Regions from separate parts of the Psychrobacillus sp. NPDC096389 genome, predicted to be linked through region 1. Evidence: a T-box and tRNA genes for the amino acid it is inferred to sense, from the RefSeq annotation. Region 1 holds a T-box; the other holds one or more tRNA genes.
What was found. The T-box of region 1 lies ahead of ileS (isoleucine--tRNA ligase). A T-box ahead of a tRNA ligase gene usually reads a tRNA of that ligase, here a tRNA-Ile.
Positions count from the first base shown of each region.

Region 1 (3,392 bases):
TCTCCGTCTAACACGAACCCGTGAGAAAGCAATCCTTTATACGGTGCGTATCCATTAATGGCAACGCTTGTAATAAGTGATGAGTTAAACCAGCCACGATATTGGTCAGATCCCTCTAAGTAAAGGTCTGCAGGATATTTCAATCCACGTTCTACTAGTACTCCTTGGTGAGAAGATCCTGAGTCGAACCAAACGTCCATAATATCGTTTTCTTTCGTAAATTGACCATTTGGACTACCTGGATGTGTAAATCCTTCTGGTAATAGCTCTTTCGCTTCTTTTTGGAACCAAATATTAGATCCATGCTCACGGAACAATGTAGAGACATTGGCAATTGTTTCTGGCGTGATGATTGGCTCTCCGTTTTCTGCGTAGAAAATTGGAATCGGCACACCCCATACACGTTGACGAGAAATAACCCAGTCTCCGCGGTCACGGATCATATTGTATAGACGCGTTTCCCCCCATGAAGGTGTAAACTCTGTTTCACGAACCGCTTGTAATAATTCATCGCGGAATGCCTCGACAGAAGCAAACCATTGTGGTGTTGCACGATAAATAACTGGTTTTTTCGTACGCCAGTCATGCGGATAAGAATGCGTAAAGAAAGTTAGTTTTTCAAGTCTACCTAGCTCTTTTAATTTTTCTGTTACGACTTTGTTAGCATCGTCATAAAATAATCCTTCAAAACCAGGTGCTTCCTCTGTATAGCAACCACGATTATCTACTGGACTTAAAATATCTAAACCATATTGTTTTCCGATTAAATAGTCATCTTCCCCGTGGCCTGGTGCTGTATGAACACAACCAGTACCAGCGTCAGCCGTAACATGCTCCCCAATCATTACAAGTGAATCACGATCATAAATTGGATGCTTGGCTACAACATATTCTAAGTCTGCCCCTTTTACTTCTTGTAGTACTTCATATGCTTCCCACTCTAAAGTTTCCGCTAATGAAGCTAGTAAATCTTTTGCAACGATGAATTTATTGTCCGCTACTTGTACAACAACATAAGTGAATTCTGGATGCACGGAAATACCTAAGTTTGCTGGAATTGTCCAAGGAGTTGTCGTCCAGATGATGAATTTAGCATCTGCTGGTACAACATCTTTTGCATCTTTTACTTCGAAACTTACATAAATTGATGGTGACTTTTTATCTTGGTATTCAATTTCTGCTTCTGCTAATGCAGATTCCGAAGATGGTGACCAGTATACTGGTTTTAATCCTTTATAAATATAGCCTTTTTCAGCCATTTTACCGAATACTTCAATTTGGCGAGCTTCAAATTCAGGTTTTAATGAAATATAAGGATTTTCCCAATCTCCGCGAACACCTAAACGACGGAATTGTTCGCGTTGGTTGTCGATTTGCTCATAAGCATATTTTTCACAAAGCTCACGGAATTCCGCAACGGACATTTCTTTGCGTTTTACTCCTTTATTAGTTAACGCTTGTTCGATTGGTAATCCGTGTGTATCCCAACCTGGAACGTAAGGTACGTGGAAACCAGTCATAGAGCGATGACGTGTAATCATATCTTTTAGCACTTTGTTTAGTGCGTGTCCGATATGAATATCCCCGTTCGCATATGGAGGTCCATCGTGTAGGATGAATTCCGGACGATCCTTTGTACGCTCTAGTTGTAATTTGTTGATGTCCATTTCGTTCCATTTTTCTTGAATTTTCGGTTCATTTGCAGGTAAGTTTCCGCGCATTGGGAAATCTGTTTTTGGCATTAATAACGTGTCTTTGTATTCCATTTGAAATCCTCCTTATAATTTGAAAAGCGGAAGCGCCTATGTCTGCCCCGACAGGCAAATGGGGAAAAGTGAGGAGGCAGCTCTTCAGCCACCGCAGCTTTTTCACATTTGCCCCCGAGGGGCAAGGCGCTGGAGCTGGATCGATAATTAGAAAAGCACAAGCGCCTTTGAAGTTGGGCTAATATACAAAAAAACTCCTCATCCCCAAAAGGGACGAGAAGTTTGAACTCGCGGTACCACCCTACTTGCGATTTTGTGAAAAATCGCCGCTTAGTATGCCATAACGGGACATAAACCGAAGACACTTACTTCTTTTTTCAGTGTCTTTGCTCCAAAGTGATAATCTAAATAATTTCATTGCTTGAGCTCTCACCATCCTCAAGTCGCTTATTCAAAAATTATTTTAGACGTCTTTTTCAACGCATATTTTATATGATATGAAATCATTATAGAAAATGTAAGTCCAACAGTCAAGAAATGAAATCAAATTCGCCTTGGCGAATTGCTCCTGCGCAAGTTCGTCGCCGAAAACAGTGTGCGCAGATTTTTATCAAGCCGGCTGAATAAAGTTAATCTTCTGTTGCCGAAATTCGATTTAGGCTTTCTGTATCCACATCGTACTCCATTAAATGATTCCAGTCATCTGTATTGATCAAATCGAGTTGTGCTTCTACTAGCATTTTAAAACGATTACGGAATACTTTGGACTGTTTTTTCAAGTCCTCGATTTCAATTGCAATTCTTCTTGCTTTAGATAGTGCTTCATTGACAATTCGGTCTGCATTTTTTTCTGCTTCTTTGACGATTAACTTCGCCTCTTTTTGCGAGTTTCTTCGTACTTCTTCCGCAGCTTCCTGTGCAACAACGATAGACTTATGTAAAGTCTCTTCAATCGATGTGAAATGCCCAACTTTTTCGCTTGAAGATTTTAATTTGGATTCCAGATCTTTTTTTTCTTTTATTAAGATTTCAAGATCTTTCATTATTTGATCAAGGAATTCGTTTACTTCATCCTCATTATACCCTCGAAATCCTTTACTAAATTCCTTGTTATGTATATCAAGTGGTGTTAATGGCATTTTTTCCATCTCCTTTGACTAGACTAGCATTCTTTTCTCTATTATACATTTACAAATGAGGGAATACATCTAAAATTCGCAGTTTGTTGTATATATTTATTTTTTTTGCTCTAAACGACCTATTTGAAGTCGTATTTTGTCTTTTTTTGTTCTTCCTTCGATCATCAATAGCTTAACTCGTCCCAATCCACGAATCGAAAGTAAGTCTAACTCCTGCAACTCCATAGACGTCTGATCTTTCTCTGCCCAATTTACTTTCACTTTGCCACTTGAAATAAGGTTAGCTGATTTTTGGCGGGAAATATTAAAAACTGCTGAAAGTACTGTGTCTAAACGTAAAGAGCTTACTGTTAATGTCTCGGTTAGCCATTCTTCTGACTGCTCAAAGTAATTTAGTGGATCTTCCACTAACTCTATTTGTACTTTCACTTTTCCGATAGATGCAAAGTTCGCTCGGACATAGTCTAAAACTTCTGCTGCAACGACAAATTGAATAGCACCCTCTACAACACGGATATCTCCAAATTTACTCCGATCAATGCCTAAA
Region 1 is NZ_JBIWFB010000001.1:1,017,107-1,020,498, reverse strand. It holds gene ileS (isoleucine--tRNA ligase) at 1-1,766, opposite strand, end outside; T-box leader at 1,973-2,195, opposite strand; gene ACIQ38_RS04780 (DivIVA domain-containing protein) at 2,336-2,845, opposite strand; gene ACIQ38_RS04775 (YlmH family RNA-binding protein) at 2,942-3,392, opposite strand, start outside.

Region 2 (3,392 bases), 1.0 Mb from region 1:
GATAGGTTCGGGGTGGAAGCGTGGCGACACGTGCAGCTGACGAATACTAATCGATCGAGGACTTAACCAAAATGTATGTATTGTAGTAAATGTCTGTTTATCCAGTTTTGAGTGAACAAGCACTCATCGTCTAGTGATGATGGCAAAGAGGTCACACCCGTTCCCATACCGAACACGGAAGTTAAGCTCTTTTGCGCCGATGGTAGTTGGGGGTTTCCCCCTGTGAGAGTAGGACGTCGCTGGGCACAATAAAAAAGTCGTTACCGAGTAATCGGTAGCGACTTTTATTATCTATTGAAAAAGATGACTATGGGTAGCTTATAGGTTTTTTTGCCAGAAACTTCATATCTTCATTGTATTTTTAATAAATTTTATAACTCAGTATTGACATATTGATAATAATAGAGTAATATTATTCGAGTCGCCAAAAGAACAAATAGTTTGGCTGACAAACATGAACATTAAATTGTCTAGTGATGATGGCGAAGAGGTCACACCCGTTCCCATACCGAACACGGAAGTTAAGCTCTTCAGCGCCGATGGTAGTTGGGAGTTTCCCCCTGCGAGAGTAGGACGTCGCTGGGCTTGTAATAAATACATATAATAAATCAAAAAAAGTTCAAATTAACAATGAATTGAATTAAAAAATCGATGTAGAAATACTTTACTTATTATGATTTATTATTTACCCAGGAGGATTAGCTCAGCTGGGAGAGCATCTGCCTTACAAGCAGAGGGTCGGCGGTTCGAGCCCGTCATCCTCCACCATAATTCTATAATTGCCGGAATAGCTCAACTGGTAGAGCAACTGACTTGTAATCAGTAGGTTGAGGGTTCAAGTCCTTTTTCCGGCACCATTTTTCGAGCCATTAGCTCAGTTGGTAGAGCATCTGACTTTTAATCAGAGGGTCGTAGGTTCGAATCCTACATGGCTCATCACTTGTTAAGTAAGTAATATAAATGCGGGTGTGGCGGAACTGGCAGACGCACAGCACTTAAAATCCTGGGGTAGGTGACTACAGTACCGGTTCTATTCCGGTCCTCAGCACCATTTTTTAAAAAAATATATGCGCTCGTAGCTCAATTGGATAGAGCACTTGACTACGAATCAAGAGGTTGCAGGTTCGAGTCCTGCCGAGCGCACCATAATATATGACGGGAAGTAGCTCAGCTTGGTAGAGCACTTGGTTTGGGACCAAGGGGTCGCAGGTTCGAATCCTGTCTTCCCGACCAGTTATTTATTTGGGGCCTTAGCTCAGCTGGCTAGAGCATTCGGTTCATACCCCGAAGGTCACAGGTTCAAATCCCGCAACCAAAACGGTCCCGTGGTGTAGCGGTTAACATGTCTGCCTGTCACGCAGAAGATCGCCGGTTCGATCCCGGTCGGGACCGCCATTTTATTTATTAGTTCGAAATTTGAGATAAGCGAGAGATTCGTAGCTTAGCACAAATCAAAGTTGGCTCAGTAGCTCAGTCGGTAGAGCAAAGGACTGAAAATCCTTGTGTCGGCGGTTCGATTCCGTCCTGAGCCACCATAGTAATGCGGGTGTAGTTTAGTGGTAAAACCTCAGCCTTCCAAGCTGATGATGAGAGTTCGATTCTCTTCACCCGCTTCCAATAGTGGGCCTATAGCTCAGCTGGTTAGAGCGCACGCCTGATAAGCGTGAGGTCGATGGTTCGAGTCCATTTAGGCCCACCACTATTCCGAAGTAGCTCAGTGGTAGAGCAATCGACTGTTAATCGATTGGTCGTAGGTTCGAGTCCTACCTTCGGAGCCATATAAAGGCCCCTTGGTCAAGCGGTTAAGACACCGCCCTTTCACGGCGGTAACACGGGTTCGAATCCCGTAGGGGTCATAATAAACTTTAAAGAAAAAAAGACAATCATTCATTTGATTGTCTTTTTTTAGTGCGCCAGGCATGCACATGAACTATAGGGTGCGAGTCCCGAACCCCGAAGACAGCAGTAACAATAAATGATTTTGTCATCCTTATCGATACTTAGAAAATGTTAGTTATTATACTAAATGATTAGAGTTCTTCTATTAAAAAAAATACAATTACAGGCTTTCTTCATATTCACTGACTAGTTTATAAAAAGTTGTATTTTTTACTCCAATTTCTTGCTTTGCTTTCACTTCTCTTATATCTCCTGACTTCCACTGAGCATACGCAACTTAAAACTCAGTAACCTTTGGTCGACCCAAAACTGTGCCATTTTGCAAAGCTACATCAATTCCTTCGTGTTGAAATCTAAATATAGCGATAATAGACGTTATAAAAACATACTAATAAACACCATTAAAACAATGATTATTAAATGATTTACAATATTTTCTATAACGTTTGAGAAGTGGTGGTTTAAAAGTTTCTTATTTAAAGTACGGCAAAGGCGGCTTATTTAAAAAGCTTATGATAGCAAGGTTTATAGAGCACTCCTTCCAGAAATGGTTGGGGTGTTTTTTTGAGGAATAAGATCTATTTGATTTTCTTAAAATAAGTCGAACATTCCTGACTATCCAATATTTCATTTATGAAAACGAGCTAAAAATAAAAAATTGTCGAAAAGTCAATCTTCGACAATTTTTTATATATTACAGTATGCAGAGTATAGAAATAAACAGTTATCAACTTACTCTAATTTAGTTTTCAAATAGTGAATGATTGTATCAGTGACTTCTTTTGTAGTAGCTTGACCTTTTAAATCACGAGTTTTGGTGCCTTGTACTAGGCTATATTCTATTGCTTCAAGTAAATGATCTCCTAGTCTAGCATAGCCTAGATAATCTAACATTAGTTTTCCGGTCCAAATTTGACCTAATGGGTTAGCGACTCCTAAACCTGCGATATCAGGAGCAGAACCGTGCACTGGTTCAAACATGGAAGGGAATTCATTAGTTACGTTAAGATTGGCTGCTGGCGCAATGCCGATACTCCCCATAATTGCTCCACCGATATCTGTCAAAATATCACCGAACAAATTGGAAGCTACGATCACATCAAACTCAGAAGGCTTCATAATCATATACGCTGCCATAGCATCGATATGAACACTGTTTTGATCTAGCTGCGGATAGTTAGCTACGATATCATGGAAAACATCATCCCAAAAAGGCATACTATGAGAAAGGCCGTTTGATTTTGTAGCGCTCGTCACTTTTTTACTTCTTTGATTAGATAAGTCACATGCGTAACGCATTGCTCTTTCTGTGCCTTTTCGAGTGAAAATAGCATTTTGAATGGCAATTTCATCCTCATCTGAGTGAATTCTACCACCGCTATCCGAGTATTCCCCTTCAGAATTTTCACGTACAACAATAATATCGAATTCTCCAGGGCTTTTTAATGGTGAATCAAGTCCTTTTAATAATTTAGCAGGGCGGATATTAATAG
Region 2 is NZ_JBIWFB010000001.1:19-3,410, forward strand. It holds partial or broken rRNA gene ACIQ38_RS00005 (23S ribosomal RNA) at 1-70, shown strand, start outside; rRNA gene rrf (5S ribosomal RNA) at 130-245, shown strand; rRNA gene rrf (5S ribosomal RNA) at 470-585, shown strand; tRNA gene ACIQ38_RS00020 (tRNA-Val) at 693-768, shown strand; tRNA gene ACIQ38_RS00025 (tRNA-Thr) at 782-857, shown strand; tRNA gene ACIQ38_RS00030 (tRNA-Lys) at 864-936, shown strand; tRNA gene ACIQ38_RS00035 (tRNA-Leu) at 969-1,051, shown strand; tRNA gene ACIQ38_RS00040 (tRNA-Arg) at 1,070-1,146, shown strand; tRNA gene ACIQ38_RS00045 (tRNA-Pro) at 1,157-1,233, shown strand; tRNA gene ACIQ38_RS00050 (tRNA-Asp) at 1,320-1,395, shown strand; tRNA gene ACIQ38_RS00055 (tRNA-Phe) at 1,460-1,535, shown strand; tRNA gene ACIQ38_RS00060 (tRNA-Gly) at 1,543-1,613, shown strand; tRNA gene ACIQ38_RS00065 (tRNA-Ile) at 1,623-1,699, shown strand; tRNA gene ACIQ38_RS00070 (tRNA-Asn) at 1,704-1,778, shown strand; tRNA gene ACIQ38_RS00075 (tRNA-Glu) at 1,785-1,856, shown strand; gene ACIQ38_RS00080 (tartrate dehydrogenase) at 2,632-3,392, opposite strand, start outside.
Region 2: it encodes a tRNA-Ile, which carries the amino acid that the T-box ahead of ileS (isoleucine--tRNA ligase) is inferred to sense. The anticodon was not compared.